DNA from 4 places in the Anaerostipes rhamnosivorans genome. Region 1 is predicted to be linked to each of the others. Evidence: riboswitches for the same ligand, from Rfam matches in the RefSeq annotation. Region 1 holds a riboswitch; each other region holds the start of a gene.
The links. Region 1 has a riboswitch for cyclic di-GMP ahead of AR1Y2_RS15900 (autotransporter outer membrane beta-barrel domain-containing protein). Riboswitches for the same ligand answer to the same signal wherever they lie in the genome.

Region 1 (4,215 bases):
TAAGAACTCAACCTTGCTCTCTGAGACTGTCACGGTACTTTTCTCGGATGCTGCAAGGTCTTTAGCGTCTGCGTCATCGGTTTCACCGCCCGCGATATAATCTCCGTAATACATGGTACCTTTATACTCACATCCTTTCACATTGGAGAGGGAGATTGATGTCTGGGTGACTTTGGCGGACCCACCCTGACTTGACCCGCCTCCTCCAATGATCGTTCCCACAATGCTGCTGTCCTTCATGGTAACGGAGCTTGAACCCTTAACATCCGCATGGGAGCCGGAACCGTTGGCGGAACCTCCTCCGTTAAAGGCGGCAGCCACGAGATTGCCCCATTGCTCATCTACCGGGGAGACAGAGCCGGTCACGGTCAGGGAGACAGAGCCGTATACATCCGCAGAGCCCCCGCTGTATGAGGTTCCGCCGGATGTCACATAACCATAAATATTGGAACAGCCGGACATGACGGCGCTGACACTTCCTGTAACGTCGGCACACGCACTGTTGCTTGCATTGCCGGCACCCTGGAAAATCATCACTTCATTACCCTGGCCCTGGAAGGCCGTAGTTGTGGAACCTGCCTTTGCGCGGGCCTTGGCACCGTCCGCATACCCGCCTGCATAGACTTCACGTATGTCAACGTTTTTAAGCGTACAGGAAATCGATCCAGAAACGTCAGCAGTTGCAGAACCTGAGTCCTTTGATGTGGCAGATCCTCCGCCACGCAGAGAGTAGGTTCGTCCGGTTACGCTGAAGCTGACAGAGCCGGTGTTGGCCGAAGCGCTGTAGGAATTTGTGGTGTATGCATATCCGCCTCCGTAAAGATTTCCGTGGTTTCCAGACGGCACAGATGGAATATCAACTGTGACAGAGCCAGATACATTGGCGCTTGCGCTGCCTTTGGAAGCCATGGCATAACCTCCCCCGTAGACTTTGGAAGCGTTTACGGTACCGCTTATTGTGATGAGAACATTTCCGGTGACATCCGCAGGACCGGTGCCGTCAGAGTAACCACCGCCATATACGGAGGATACCTGAACATTCTGAATGACGATGCTGACATTGGACTTCACAGTTTTATTCTTTCCGCCGCCATAGATTGAAAAGCCAGAGGTCACCGGAGTTTCAGACAGCCGGGTTTGCCCTTTTGAGTCAAATACATATGCTTTGCCGTCAGAGTCTTTCTTTATTACAATAGGTGTCCCCTGAGCATACAGATTTGAGCCCTCGATCAGTATACCTGAATTCTCATCGGAGACAGTTTTTTTCGTTTTCTCCGTAGACCTGCCCGTGGATGTACTGCCGGCTGCGGTGACAGAAGACGGATCGCTTTGTTCCGGTACCAGCTGTTCTGTTGAGGATGCTTCAGTGGTCTGTTCCGTCTCAGACACTGCGTCAGTGGTTGGAGCTTGTGTCGGCGGCTGTGTGTTTGAAGCTGCCTCTTCGGTGGTTTTGTTCTGTGTCTCTGATACTGCGGAGGCCTGAGCCGCCTCTTTATTCTCCTTTGTTTCATCGGCTGCGTAACTTAGATTGCCGAGTGTTGCCACAATAAATGCCAAAAGCGTAGCCGCCAGCACAATGGTGTGTCTTTTCCATCTCTTCATAGTGATTCCCCCTTAAATGCCCCTTATGATCTTTTAATTAAACAAAAACTACATGCTGACGAAAAAAACTCCGGCAGAATACTGCCGGAGTCTATTTTATCTTTAAAATATACAACGTAAGATAAACTGCACATAAAAAGTGCAGTATAAGATCCATTGATAGAACTGTCAGATCAAATAGATCATGATGTCCTGTAGGTAAAATGGAGCAACCGGCTGCCATACCATAACATGGTTTAGGCCCTTGGCTTTGCGTCACCGGATTTCCCCGGTTTTGCCCATTTATAAAGGCCGCTCCCCGCGGTTCTTGTTTATATATCCAGTATATGATTTCGCTGCCGTAATGTCAATGAATACCTATTGTTTCCAGTGCATTTTATTGATATAATGGAGCATATGCCAAAGGAGAAACCAATGTCAATATTACAGATTAGAGATTTAATTCATCAATATATAACATATGGGGAGAAGGAAGAAGAGAATCAGACAGTCAACGCTGTGGACGGAGTGGATCTGACAGTGGAAAAGGGTGAATTCATTGCGATCCTTGGACACAATGGATCAGGGAAATCGTCCCTGGCGAAGCACATCAACGGACTGCTTCAGCCCACATCCGGTACCGTATATCTGAAAGGTATGGATACGAGAGATCCAAAGCAGATCCTTAGAATCCGCCAAAGTGCAGGTATTGTATTCCAGAACCCGGATAACCAGATTGTCGGTTCTGTGGTGGAGGAGGATGTGGCCTTTGGCCCGGAGAATATCGGGGTGCCCACAAGAGACATATGGAAACGTGTGGCGGGAGCCCTGGAGGGAGTTGGGATGACAGCCTATAAAAGCGCCAGCCCCAACCATTTATCCGGGGGACAGAAACAGCGGGTGGCTATTGCCGGCATCATGGCTATGGAGCCGGAGTGTATTGTGCTGGACGAGCCCACGGCGATGCTGGACCCCAAGGGGAGACGGGATGTGCTGTCTCTGGCCAGAGAGCTTAATGAGCAGAAAGAGATCACGATCATTTTGATTACGCATGATATGGAAGAAGTCCTGATGGCTGATAAGGTGTTTGTTATGGATCAGGGAAAGGTAGTCATGAACGGAACACCGAAGGAAGTCTTTGCCCATGTGAAGCAGCTCAAGGAATACGGATTGGAAGTGCCGTTTGCCTCAGAGCTTGCCTATGAGCTCAAGAAGGAAGGAATCAGGCTTTCTGATACGATAACGACAAGGGAAGAACTGGTGGAAGAGTTATGTCAATTAGTTTAGAAAAAGTAAGTTATATATATGAAGATAATTCCGATTTAAAAAAGCCTGCCCTGATTGATGTGGATCTAGAGATCGGAGAGGGAGAATTTATTGGGATTATCGGCCATACCGGATCGGGGAAGTCTACCCTGATCCAGCATCTGAACGGCTTGATGGAACCTACAAAGGGACATGTCTATTTTGAGGGGGAGAATATCCATGCCCAGGACTATGATATCAAAAGCCTCCGCGGCCAGGTGGGTCTCTGCTTCCAGTACCCGGAGCATCAGCTGTTTGAGACGACCATACTGGAGGACGTGTGTTTCGGTCCTATGAACTTTGGGGCTTCCAAAGAAGAGGCGCTGCAGGCTGCAAAAGAGGCGCTCAGAGATGTGGGAGTGGCAGAAGAGCTGTTTGAGAAGTCTCCTTTCGAGCTTTCCGGAGGGCAGAAGAGAAGAGCTGCCATTGCCGGTATCCTGGCTATGAAGCCGAAATACTTCATTCTGGATGAACCCACTGCAGGTCTGGATCCGGAAGGAAGAGTGCATCTGTTAAATCTTCTGAAGCGTCTGAATCAGGAGCAGGGCATCACGATCATCCTTGTGTCTCACAGCATGGAAGATATCGCATCCTATGTGGATCGGATGATCGTCATGAACCGGGGCCGACTGGAGTTTGACGGTGACAGGGAAGAGGTGTTCTCCCACCAGAAGGAACTGGAGCAGATGGGGCTGTCCGTTCCGTTTTTCCGTTATCTGGCCAATGATCTGAAGGAAAAGGGATTCCCTCTTGAGGGAGAGATCCTGACTCTTGAAGATGCCAAGACGGCGATCCTAGAAACATTAAAGAAGGAACAAACATATGATTAAAGATATTACCATAGGACAATATTACAGATCAGATTCTATTCTTCACCGGCTGGATCCGCGGGTGAAGCTTTTAGGGACGTTAATATATGTTGTAACACTGTTTTTCTCAAAATCTCCGCTGACCTATGCGGCATCCATACTGTTTCTTGCAGTGATGATCGGAATCTCCACAGTTCCGCTCTCCTTTATTGTCAGGGGATTGAAGGCAGTGGGTGTAATTCTGCTGTTCTCTGTGGTCATCAATATTTTCTTTATTCCGGGAGAGGCCATCGTTCATTTGGGCATTTTCAGGATCACCAAAGAAGGAGTTGTGACAGCTGTTTACCTGGGTACAAGACTGGTGATGCTGGTGCTGGGCACTTCCCTTATGACCTTCACCACCACACCCAACGAGCTGACAGATGGTCTGGAAAAGTCTCTGGGGTTTTTAAATATTATAAAAGTTCCTGTGCACGAAATCGCCATGATGATGTCCATTGCCCTGAGGTTTATTCCGATT
Region 2 (4,215 bases), 470 kb from region 1:
TCAGTTTGACTGGACCATTTGGCTCAGATCAAAAGGTCTTTATATCCATAACATGACGGTCACAGAAAAACTTCCTGAAGGCCACAAGCTGGTGGAAGGAAGCCTCAAGTACGGAAGTACAGTTCTTGGGACAGAGAAAAGCACGGGACAGCCGTACTATGAAGTGAGCGGAAACAATCTCATCATTCATTTTCCAGAATTGATGCTGCCTACGGACCAGAATGATCTGACACTGAGCACGGAGACGGATGAGACAAAAGAAGAGACAAAACCGGAATCTGTAAAGGCGGTAAATGAAGTCAGCGTATCCGCAGATGAGTTTAAATCAGAATTAACAGCAAAAGCAGAAGTAAATGTAAGTTATACTCCGAATGTAGAAAAGACAACATCATATAAAAAAGGAAACTTTGTAGAGTGGACGGTCAATATCAACAAAAATAATGCGGTCCTGACAAAACAGAAAGCGGAGTTGACAGACACACTCCAGCCGGGGTTGGTCTACAGAGAAGGATCTGTAAAACTCTATGATGTGACAGATGGAAATAAAAAAGTCGCCGATGTAGCTGAAGATTATGATGAAACATCAGGAAAGATTGTGTTTACACTTCCGGAAGGCGTCGATCTGGCCCATCAATATAAGATGGTTTTCATCACAGATGTGACAACAGCTACAAAGAATGTAAAGAATACAGTCACATTTGATGCCAGTGCCAAAGAGACAAAAGCTACCAGCGGCAGTGTGCCATTGATCTTACAGGGCATGAACAGCGGGCTCACAGGAGACAATATCCGTTTCATCCTCAATAAAACGGATTCTGAAAATCAGGCTCCTTTGGAAGAGGTTGAATTCCAGCTTTACGATCATAACAGAGATAAAGTGGGAACTCCTCTGACCACAGACGCAAAGGGCAGGATTGCCTTTGATGCAGGACTGAAATATGGAAACACCTATTATCTGAAAGAAACAAAAGCGTTAGACGGTTATGTTCTGGACCAAAAAGAATATGAGCTGACCATCGGAGAAAAAGACTCAGGTCAGGTCCTTGTGCAGTTTGACGGCAAGGATTACAAGTTTACTACAGATGAAAACGGAACATTAAATTTTGATTTTACAGTAACCAACGATGCAAAAAGAGGCTCTGTACTGCTTAAGAAGGTTAGCAGTGAGAATGCTTCCGAGTCACTGGAAGGGGCGGAGTTCAGCATTTACAAGGAAAACGGTGAACTGGTAGCACAAGGACTCAGGACTGATGCCCAGGGAATGATCCAGTTTGATTATTTAAGGTTCGGCAGTTATTATTTTCAGGAGACAAAAGCACCGGAAGGATATAACCTGGACGCAGACACAAAATATACTTTTGAGATCAATGACCAGGCCGTGGAGACTCCGGTGACTGTTGAGGCTGAGAATCTCCCGACAAAGGTTGCTGTGCTCAAATTAGATGCACAGACAAAGAAGGCTCTCTCAGGAGCAAAGCTTCAGATCATCAAGGTTCAGGAAGATGGATCAGAGCAGACCGTTGAAGAATGGACTTCCACAGAAGAGGCTCATCAGGTTACAGGGAAACTAATCCCTGGGGAAACGTATTTTCTGCGGGAAACAGAGGCTCCATTTGGATATGAGCTTGCCGAGGATGTAGAGTTTACAGTCGAAGCCGGAGGAGAGCTCCAACAGATCGAGATGTACGACGAACCGTCACCGGAAGATCCATACTATGGAGACAACGAGGAAGAGACATCATCAACTGAGACAACGACAACCACAACAACTTATGAAGAACCAGAAGATTCCTATTACAAGGAAGAGAATAAGACCTCTAAGACTTCCAGTGAATCAGTGACCACTGTAACAGAGTCTGAGGTTTCCAGAACTGGAGACAGAAGTTATACAGCTTTATTCATTTTAGCTGCGGCAGGCGCGGCAGGTGCGGTATGGATCCTTGTAAGGAGAAGACGCAGATAATAAAACTTAACAGGAAAAGGGATACTTACTGAGGCGGACAGTTTCATAAGTATGAGTTATTTACCACTATTTCCGTCGCGCTTTTGAAATGCGCTCCTCCAATAGTGGTAAATAACTATCGTAGGTGGCGCCTTTTGTCTTGCAACAGCCATCTCCAGCAGACATTACGTCCATTTTCACCAGTTCGGAGGCCTTGCATTCGAAGGGACGTTAGTTTTTCTTCTTGAAGTAAAGACTCGTAGGCGGTGCGCATTGCGCAGTGAGGCTGTCTGAGCGTCAGCGAGTTCCGAACGGGCCGCCGGAGAGGCTTTGCTGAAAGTTAGAAAATCTTACGTCCCTGAGACAGCAAGCCGGAGAACTGGTGAAAATGCATCCCTTTTTGTTCCATAAGATAGTTCCGCAGGCGTGATGCACATATATGCGTAAGGAAATTACTTGACTTATTTTGGTAAACATAATATGCTTAAAGTAGCAAGTAAATAGGCAAACCTGCTGAAAAGCAGTGACGCAAAGCTAAAGGGCCTTGGCGGTAAAGCCGTGGCAGCCAGCTGCCTCATAAATGATTATTTATGTGTAGATTGAAAATCCATTGGGTTTTCAGTCTTTTTTGTTAATCATGAGAAATGGGGGATCTATTATGTTTAAGAAGAGAAAAGTAAGAAGAAAAGCGGCACTGATCTTTGTGGCAGTGTTCACGGTTGCGGCAATCCTGGGAAGCAATCACCTGAAGGGGTTGTCAGCGCAGGAAGAAGAGATGGCTCAGAACACAGGAACCACGGAACAGATGACAACAGAGGGTACAGAGTCAACAACGCAGGTCACCGAAGCAGAGAAAACCACAACGGCGGCCACAGAAAAGACGACAGAAGTTCAGGCCACAACACAGGCTGACACAAAAGTCCAAAAGGCGGCAACAGCTTCAACTGCAGAGACGAAGAAAAGGACTGCTGTTAACAAGAGTAAAGCTTCCAAAAGCGCTGTTATAATAAACGGAGATTTTACAAAGTTCCTTACAAAATTTGAGTTTAAGGACCAGAAAACAGGAGAGTCATTTTCTGACACTCATCCAGTGACAAAGGACAGCAGCGTTCTGATCCGCTATGAGTTTAAGATTCCGAACAATGTAAATATTGAGGGAGGCTCTACATATAAGCTGAAGCTTCCGAGTGTTTTTCATTTAGAAAACCTTACCGGTACGGCGAGAAAGCTCAATGAGAGCCAGCAGGCAGCGGTAGATGAGGTCCCGAACTGGACCATTCACAGTGACAATACGATTACGGTAGCATTTCCGAAGACGCTGACAGAATCCAACGTGGAAGGATATATACAGATCCAGTGCAGTGTGGATGCGGAAAAACTGGTTGACCAAGTGATCATCTTTGACCTGGGACAGCTGGAAGGCTATGGGAAAGAATATAAGACCGATGTGGAACCAGAGGTAACAAAGAAAAGCCCTAAGGTGAAAAAGTCAGGAACCCTGAACCGGGATGACCAGACCATCACCTGGAGTGTTACGGTGACTCCGGACGCAGGTGATAAAAATCTGAAGGGATACAAGCTTACCGATACATTTAAGAATCCAGAAGAGCAGGAATTTGTCAGCGGCTCCATGACGCTGGATGGGACTCCGGCTGCAGATCCCACACTGACGGAAAAGGGGTGGGAATATACATTTGGAGATGTTTCAGATGGGGATCATATAGTCACATATAAAACAAAGATCCCGGACAAGTATTTCGAGGACATGAAATACAATCAAAATGGATCTGCCCAAATCAATAATAATATAACGAATACTGTTAAAATAGAAACAGCGGACCAGAAAGGCGAAGCAAGTTCCACAGCTTCTGTCCGTGCGACACAGTATCAGTTTATTAAGACAAAAGATGAGAATGGTGCAAGGGGATATGATGAGGCAACGGACAGAACCTGGCTTGGGTATAAGCTGTCAGCGATATATGATAATGGAGGAAGGATTGTAGAACCGGTGTTGATCTCCGATCAGCTTCCTTCCGGCACTTACTTGAATGAAGAACAGAATACGCTGAGAGTTAACTACGGGGATAAGGATATTATCCTCAAAAAGGTCTCTGGCTCCGAGCCTGGAATCAACCAGTATACTTACGATGAGAAGACAAACATCCTGAAAATAAAGCTGGATCCTAAACAGACTTCCGCCAATGTTTATTATAAGATCTGGTTGGATACAGAGGGAAACCATGGAGAACTTTCTTCTAATCCCAAGAATAACG
Region 3 (4,215 bases), 980 kb from region 1:
AAGTCCATTAAGTTTTTCATAATAATATTGCTTGAGTTTTTCGCTCTGGTGAACCCTGTCTCTACCATCGCAAATCCTGCCTGCATGAAGAAGACAAGGAAAGCCGCGATACAAGTCCATACGATATTCAATAACTGCTGAACGCTCATATACATATCCTCCTTTAAATAAAAAGGGGACAATGCCTGCCTGCCGTTACAAGGTTACTTGTAATGGCCTGACTGCATTATCCCCTTTGATAATGTTGTTTACACTTTATTGTTTCCATAATTCATGCATTCGGCTTATAAAGCGTCTTTACCGGTCTCGCCGGTACGGATCCGGATCGCCTCTTCCACTGGAGAGATAAAGATTTTACCGTCTCCGAATTCTCCAGTGCGGACAGTGTTTACAATATCCTTGGTCACCTCATCCACAACCTCCTCCGGCATCACAGATTCGACTTTGATCTTAGGAAGAAGATTTGAATTTAATTCATTTCCTCTGTATTTTTGGGTAAATCCTTTCTGATTTCCATACCCCATGATATTGGAGATCATAAGTCCGGAAACCTTGTGCGCTTCCAGGATGTGTTTTACATCCGTGAGCTTTTCAGGTTTGATGACCACAACAACTTTTTTCATCATAATATAATCCTCCTTTTTTCCATTGACATCAAAAAAGGCATTCCAATCGTGTGATCGGAACGCCTTTGTTCTTGATTGGTTCCCATTATACGCCTTGAACCCTGATTGTCAATAAAAAGTTAAAATGTATAAAAATAAATACAAATCAAAATGGTTCTTATTTGCCAGTGAAAACATGATAGAATGGGAGAAAACAAAAAGAGCGGAGGAAACGATGAAAAAAGATAATAAGGCGGTTATGGCAGGCCTTGCGGTGCTTGCCACGTTTTTATGGGGAAGTGCTTTCCCCAGCGTAAAATTAGGGTATGACATCTTTGGTATCAAAGGCAGTGATATTGGCAGCAAACTGCTGTTTGCGGGTATCAGGTTCGCAGCTGCGGGAATCATGGTGCTGGCTGTTTTGGGGGCCCAGAGCAGGAGAAAACCTCTGCCAAAAAAAGGTACATTTAAAAAGCTGCTGGCCCTGGGGATTCTCCAGACAACCATCCAGTATTACTTTTTTTATGTTGGCCTGGCCCACACCACAGGGGCCAAGGGGTCCATCATCAATTCGTTTACAGCCTTTTTCCCTGTCCTTTTAGCGCCGCTGTTTTTCAAAAACGACAAGCTGTCAGTGAAGAAGATCCTGGGCTGTGCGGTGGGACTGTCGGGAATCGTGCTGATCAATCTGCAGGGCGGGAGCCTTGGAGGCTTTGCCTGGAACGGAGAGGGATTTATCGTCATGGCGGCCCTTTCACAGAGTCTTGCGTCTATCTACAGTAAAAAGCTGGCCCAGTCCATGAATGTCATGCTGATCGCGGGCTATCAGCTTTTACTCGGAGGCGGCCTGCTTCTCGTCCTGGGTTACACAGGGAACGGAACGCTGACCTTCTCCAGTGCGGGTCTGCTTTTGCTGCTTTACATGGCGGTTCTCTCAGCAGTGGCATTCAGCGTCTGGACATGGCTTTTGTCCCACTATCAGGTCAGCTCCATTTCCATCTATAATCTCCTGATTCCAGTGTTCGGAACACTGTTATCCGGCCTGCTCTTAAGGGAAAATGTTTTTACTGTTGTCAACATGGCGTCCATCCTCCTTGTGTGTGGAGGTATCGTTGTGGTAAACAGGCAGTGAGAGCTGGAGAAAATATATTATCAGGATAAAAAAAGGTAAAAGAATACAGGATTCTTAAAGCCTTTTCATTGTATTTCTGTAGGAAATAAACTATACTGATGAGGTAAAGATAGATTTGAATATTGGGCAAAGCAGGCGAAAGCCTGTGACGCAAAGCTAAAGGGTCTAAGATTTTAGGGATTATGACAGCCAGCTGCAGTTTGTATGCATTGCGTTCAGGGGAGAAGGCAGTGCATTTTTTATTCTATAGGAATGATGTGTGGGCTTGCCCACTTTGTTTTGGAGGGAATTGGAATGAAAAAGATATGGAAGCGTTTCGCTGTATATATACTGACTTTGTCAATGGTGTTTTCCTGGGTGATCACACCTAATACGGTCATGGGAAGTGTGAAAAAACAGGGAGGTCTGGATACAGTGTATCTGACCAGCTCTATGAATTTTCCCACATCGGGAGACGGCAGTACGAAAGAAAGACCATTGAAGGATATAAACAAAGCATTTGATTTGGTGAATGATGGAGGAACCATTGTCATTGTCGACAACTATGTGCATCAGGGGAAGCTGACTACACCGGAGGACAAAATGCTCACGGTCAAGGGAGAAACTTCATCGGTGTTTATGTCACTGCGGTATGGTCTCGCACAGGGAAATGATTTAAAGTTTGACAGCATCCGGCTGGAAACACCATCTACAGAAGCAGATGGGCGTTGCTTTTATGCCAACGGATACTCTCTGACGATGACAGATTCTGTCCAGTGTTTTACTAACCAAAATGTCAATCAAAAAGCTTACATCTATGCCGGAAGCCCAGACGGATCAGAGATCTCCGGGAGACGGGCAGTCATTGACGTGGCGGGCGGTAACTTTGCCGGGATCTATGGGTATGGAAAAGGCAGAGCCAAGGTGGCAGATGGATCCGAGATCACGATTCGCTCCAATGCGGACACGGATCAGCTGGATACTGCTTTGGTACTGAATCTGTATTCAAGACAAAAGCTGCTGGGATCTATCCAAAATGTGGATCAGCTGAATATTACCTATCCGGTCAGTGTCTATACTTTGATCAATGTGAAGAATGTTTCGCTGAGTTCAACACTCACACTGACTACAGAAAATGGGACCACTTTAACTGGTGATATGGATTTGAACGGATCTGCTGTTTTGAATATAGATGCAGATTTGCATGTAAAAGGCAGGATCAGTGGATATGCCCAGGTACTGGCTTCCTTAGGCAGACAGATTATATCGGATGTGCCTGGGTCTGCCGGAATTCTGGAATTGAACAACAGTCAGCTGCCTTGGGAAATCCGCACAACGGTGACTGGCACGAATAAAATATGGCGGGTAGAAAAGAAATCATCGAAAAGCATCTATTACATTAATGGGAAGGATGGTGATGACAGCAATACAGGACAGTCTGAAGATCAGGCATTTGCATCTTTATCAAAAGCATTGCAGGCGGCTTCCACAGGAAGAGAAAATATAGTTTTTAAAATTGTAGGCGATACACAGGTAGATAAAGCTTTGGTTCTTTCTTTACCGGGACATTCGATTGAAGTTTCAGGAAACAAGAGTGCACCTGCCAAATTAACATTTACGCAGCCGCTGACCATTAAAGATTTTACTCAGATCCACGACCTTAAACTGGATTTTAGTGCCTGTAGCGGACGCGACGGCGTCATCATAAAAGGAGTCGGTGTTTCATTTGAGAACAATCTTACTATGGAGGGAACTCCGCCGGATATCAGATATGAGAGTGTACCAGATTCCCAGGATACTCAGCAGATGGATATTTTAAGCGGAAGCTATGGAACTATTAAGGACGAAAATAAAGAGGGAATCCTGATTCTTCATAACGGGGATATCCAGGGAAAGGTGCTGGGATGGCAGATGCTGGATTTAGCTCCGGATTCCCAGCAAAATGAGGAGATCGTTATTCATGGAGGTATCGAGGGGACAGAAGATCTTTACATCTACAGTTTGGATGATGCAGCAAAAGTAAATGGAGATATCCAGGTGTCGAATATGGACACCGATGGGGGTGACGCAAACCTGGTCATGACCAGCGGAAAAAAGATCACTGCGGAAATTTTCAGTACGCAGATTTCACTCACGATTCTTCCAGAAAACGGAACGATCGAGGAAGGAGTTTATCTAACGGCGGATACTCTGTCAGACGACACTATCACAAGAATTGTACTTATAGATACAGACGGTCACTTAATGAAAGTTGAGAAAGACGGCAGTAAATATACAGGGATTTTAAAGAAGGTCCCTCAGCTTGAAGCACCCGTAAATGTCAGATGGGATGAACAGGGAAACGGTAAACTTCAATGGGATAAGGTGCCCAATGCGGATTCCTATATAATTGAACTTTTTGAAGAAGGACAATATCTTACTACGGTCAAGAACATCAAGACAGAAACCTATGACTGTTCACAGTATTTCAACGGAAAAGGAACCTATCAGGCTAAGATC
Region 4 (4,215 bases), 460 kb from region 1:
GATTGAGATCGTAGAAGGCGACATTACCAAGGCTTCTACGATTTTTTCACATGACAGTTTTGATGTGGTCACATCCAATCCGCCTTACATGGTTGACGATCATGGACTCAAGAATCCTAATGGGGCAAAAGCCATAGCCAGACACGAGATCCTGTGCAAGTTTGAGGATGTGTCAAAGGCTGCCAGGGTCCTTTTAAAGCACAGCGGAAGTTTGTTTTTAGTTCACCGGAGCTACCGGCTGGCAGAGATACTTCACTGCCTGAGAGAAGACGGCTTGGAACCAAAGAGGATCCGTTTTGTCTATCCCTATAGGGATAAGGAGTCTAATATTTTTCTTCTGGAGGCAGTGAAAGGCGGAAGATCCAGAATGAAGGTGGAACCGCCTTTGATCATCTATGAAAAACAGGGCCAGTATACAAAAGAAATTTACGAGATCTATGGATGGAAGCCAGGGGAGGTTTAAATGGCAGGAACATTATATCTATGTGCGACACCGATCGGTAACCTGGAAGATATAACATTCCGGGTATTGGAAACTTTAAAAAACGCAGACCTGATTGCCGCAGAAGATACCAGACACAGTATCAAGCTTTTGAATCATTTTGAGATTAAGACTAAAATGACCAGCTATCACGAATATAACCGGGTGGAGAAGGCACGTTACCTTGTGAAACTTTTAAGTGAGGGAAAAGACATCGCGTTGATCACGGATGCAGGGACTCCGGGGATTTCTGATCCGGGGGAGGAATTGGTGAAGCAGTGTCATGAAAATGGGATTCCAGTGACAGCCCTTCCCGGGGCATGCGCTCTGATCAATGCCCTGATCATTTCAGGACAGCCTACCAGACGGTTTTGCTTTGAGGCATTCCTGCCTGCAGATAAAAAGGAACGGGCTATGGTTTTAAGCCAGCTGAAGGATGAAACAAGAACCATAATCCTGTATGAGGCTCCCCACCGTATGATGAAAACTCTGGAGGAGCTGTATGACGCATTGGGCAACAGAAAGATGACAGTCTGTCGGGAACTGACAAAGAAGCATGAGACAGCGTTTGTTTCAAATATAGAAGAAGTGATTGCGTATTATAGTGAGCATCCGGTAAAGGGAGAATGTGTTCTGGTGATCCAGGGGAGGACCTTTCAGGAGATTGTGAAAGAAAGTCAGGAACAGTATCAGGAATTGGACTTGATGGAACACATGGAAACCTATATGAAAAGAGGCTACACGCAGAAAGAGGCTATGAAGCTGGTAGCCAAGGACCGGGGAGTTGGAAAGAGGGACGTGTACCAAGAATTGCTGAAATATAAAGAGCAGTAATTTAAAAAGAGACATATGAACGTTCATATGTCTCCTAAATATCATCTTTCATTTTATTCTGCAACATTTAAACCAGCAAGCTTGGCTAATTCAATGATAGAACTTTTTGAAACTTTTTTGCCTTTGTACTCAACGAGATCATCCATTTCGCCAGTAAAGATGTCCGCTGGATTGTACTTTTTCAATATGATGGTATCTTCGTCAACGAAGATCTCAAGGGGATCCCTCTCATTCACATCCAGATTACGTCTTAACTCAATTGGTAAAGTAATACGTCCTAGCTCATCAAGCTTTCTTACAATACCTGTACTCTTCATATTCGCTTCCCTCCTTGCAAATTAGTAAACTACTATACCTAACAATATCATACCTCAGAAAGCTTGTCAAATCCGGGCTTTGAAGCATATTACCTTAACACAGGGAATAGGATAAAGTATGAAAGAAAAAGGAGTTTTCCTTTGATCAATTATATATGGAGTGTCTTAATTTTAGCAGGTATCTTAATAGGAAGTATTAACGGCAATCTGAATGCAGTTTCAGACACGATTCTGGATTCCTCCAAGGAGGCTGTACAACTCTGTATTCTTATGTTCGGTGTTGTAGGGGTATGGTCCGGCATTATGAATGTTGCGGTTTCTCTCGGGCTGGTGAAAAAGCTTGAGAGGCTGATCGCGCCGTTTTTAAGGCTGCTGTTTCCGAGATTAAGGGATAAGGAAGCGAAAGAATACATCAGCACGAATATCGTGGCCAATCTTCTGGGACTGGGCTGGGCAGCCACGCCTTCAGGAATCAAAGCGATGAAGGCTCTGGATAGAATCAACCCTCATAAGGGAACTGCAACCAGAGAAATGTGCATGTTTTTAATTTTGAATATCTCCTCCCTGCAGCTGATCCCTGTCAACATCATTGTATTCCGAAGTCAGTACGGCAGCGTAAATCCAACTGCGATTGTTGCCCCCGCTATAATCGCGACCTTCTGTTCAACCATTGTGGGAATCTTTTTTGCAAAGATCATGGAGAAATTTCAAAAAAGCACTTGATTTATAGCGTCAATTTGTATATGATGAGAATAGGGTAAAGGGAGTAACCAAATAAATAGGCAAAGCTGCCGAAAGGCAGTGACGCAAAGCTATAGGGGCTATATTGTATAGGGAGTACAGTCGTGCCAGCCAGCTGCCTCATAAATTATTATTTATGTGTAGATTGAGAATCCATAGGATTTTCGGTCTTTTTTATTTCATATAATTAATGGGGGTATAAAAATGAATAAAAAAGTAAGGAAAGGTCTTGCGATCCTTGCAACATTTGTGCTGACTGTATCTTTTATTGCAGGAAACGGCGCTTTTAGCAGTGTATATGCACAGGAGACAGGAACAGCGAGTACAGCAGATCAAAACACTTCTACATCTGAAGCTTCTTCTGCGACAGAAGAAGTATCTACAACAGCCACGGAGTCTGCCACAACAGCAGAGCCAAAGGCCAATACAGAGAGCACTGCCAAATCCACCACGGAGCAGAGCACTGCATCTGTAACAGCAGTTCAGAAAAAAACAGCCGCAAAGTCTGTAAAAAAGGCTTCAGAGCCTGCAGTGACAAACGGCGATTTTACCAAATATTTAACTAAATTTGCATTTACCGACCATGAAGGAAAAGAGTTTTCGCAGTCACATCCTGTCACAAAGGACAGCAATGTGATCATCAGGTATGAGTTTAAGATCCCCAATGATATAACAATCCAGGGAGGATCCACTTTTATCCTGAAGATGCCAAACGTTTTTCACCTTGATGGTTTAGGCGGCGTTGCGCAGAAGCTGAATAAACAGCAGGCGGGTAATGTAGAAGACGTTCCCAACTGGAAAGTCAACCGTGACTCTACTATCATGGTCACATTCCCAAAGACATTGACAGAGTCTAATATTGAAGGATTCATGGAGATTAACTGCAGCGTTGATGCAGATAAATTAAAAGACGAGACCATTATTTTTGATCTGGGACAGCTTGAGGGATACGGAGAAGAATTTGAGACTGACTATAAACCGGAAGTAACGAAGAAAAGCCCGGAAGTGGCAAAGTCAGGCTCCTTAAACAGAGAGGACCAGACTGTCACATGGACAATCACGGCAAAACCGGATGCATCCGATAAGAACCTGGAGGGCTACACACTTACCGACGTATTTTATAAAAATGCCCAGACAGGAACCGCAAAGTATCAGTCCTATGTAAAAGGTTCCATGAAGCTTGACGGAGTCCAGGCAGCAGATCCTGAGGTCTCAGACAATGGATGGAAGTATACATTTGGAAAGGTCAGTGACGGAAAGCACACTCTTACCTATAAGACAAAATTAACAGATGAGTTTTTCGACATTCATTATAATAGCGGCGGCGCTGCTGATTTATCCGGAGGTGTTGCTAACACTGTTACCATAAAAACGAAGGATGGAAAAGGTGAGGCTTCAGCCAATGCTTCTGTGAAGGCTGTAAGATATGCGTTCTGGAAAAATAAAAGTGCATCCAACAATGTAGGATATGATGAAACAGAAAAGAAACCCTATCTTGGATTTCAATTAAAAGGCAATTATGATGCAGCGGGCAAGAAGCTCCCTGTAACTCTTACAGATAAGCTTCCGGAAGGAACAGTCCTAATGGAAAAGGATGGAGAGCTCATCGTGCAGTATGGCAAAGACACAGCATTGAAGCTTACCAAAGCATCTGGCCAGACACTTGAGGTGAATGAATATACTTATAATGAATCAACAAGAGAATTTAAGATAGCTCTGGATCCCGATGCCAGCGGCAAAGATGTCTTTGTTAACTACAAGATCTGGCTGTCTACAGAGACGGCAGTCAAAGCCGGAAAGATTAGAAATACGGCAACGATGACGGTTGGTGATCATGTGAGT

Region 2: another riboswitch for cyclic di-GMP. It lies ahead of AR1Y2_RS00550 (SpaA isopeptide-forming pilin-related protein); the one in region 1 lies ahead of AR1Y2_RS15900 (autotransporter outer membrane beta-barrel domain-containing protein).
Region 3: another riboswitch for cyclic di-GMP. It lies ahead of AR1Y2_RS03085 (Ig-like domain-containing protein); the one in region 1 lies ahead of AR1Y2_RS15900 (autotransporter outer membrane beta-barrel domain-containing protein).
Region 4: another riboswitch for cyclic di-GMP. It lies ahead of AR1Y2_RS00545 (MSCRAMM family protein); the one in region 1 lies ahead of AR1Y2_RS15900 (autotransporter outer membrane beta-barrel domain-containing protein).

The regions. Positions count from the first base shown of each region.
Region 1 covers NZ_CP040058.1:3,227,485-3,231,699, reverse strand. Annotated here, with positions in the region: gene AR1Y2_RS15900 (autotransporter outer membrane beta-barrel domain-containing protein) at 1-1,602, opposite strand, end outside; cyclic di-GMP riboswitch class I at 1,807-1,891, opposite strand; gene AR1Y2_RS15895 (energy-coupling factor transporter ATPase) at 2,017-2,868, shown strand; gene AR1Y2_RS15890 (energy-coupling factor transporter ATPase) at 2,853-3,716, shown strand; gene AR1Y2_RS15885 (energy-coupling factor transporter transmembrane component T family protein) at 3,709-4,215, shown strand, end outside.
Region 2 covers NZ_CP040058.1:107,709-111,923, forward strand. Annotated here, with positions in the region: gene AR1Y2_RS00545 (MSCRAMM family protein) at 1-1,963, shown strand, start outside; cyclic di-GMP riboswitch class I at 2,436-2,519, shown strand; gene AR1Y2_RS00550 (SpaA isopeptide-forming pilin-related protein) at 2,601-4,215, shown strand, end outside.
Region 3 covers NZ_CP040058.1:619,130-623,344, forward strand. Annotated here, with positions in the region: gene AR1Y2_RS03070 (ammonium transporter) at 1-149, opposite strand, end outside; gene AR1Y2_RS03075 (P-II family nitrogen regulator) at 285-623, opposite strand; gene AR1Y2_RS03080 (DMT family transporter) at 841-1,737, shown strand; cyclic di-GMP riboswitch class I at 1,853-1,938, shown strand; gene AR1Y2_RS03085 (Ig-like domain-containing protein) at 2,032-4,215, shown strand, end outside.
Region 4 covers NZ_CP040058.1:102,994-107,208, forward strand. Annotated here, with positions in the region: gene AR1Y2_RS00525 (tRNA1(Val) (adenine(37)-N6)-methyltransferase) at 1-463, shown strand, start outside; gene rsmI (16S rRNA (cytidine(1402)-2'-O)-methyltransferase) at 464-1,315, shown strand; gene AR1Y2_RS00535 (AbrB/MazE/SpoVT family DNA-binding domain-containing protein) at 1,369-1,632, opposite strand; gene AR1Y2_RS00540 (nucleoside recognition protein) at 1,774-2,355, shown strand; cyclic di-GMP riboswitch class I at 2,404-2,496, shown strand; gene AR1Y2_RS00545 (MSCRAMM family protein) at 2,578-4,215, shown strand, end outside.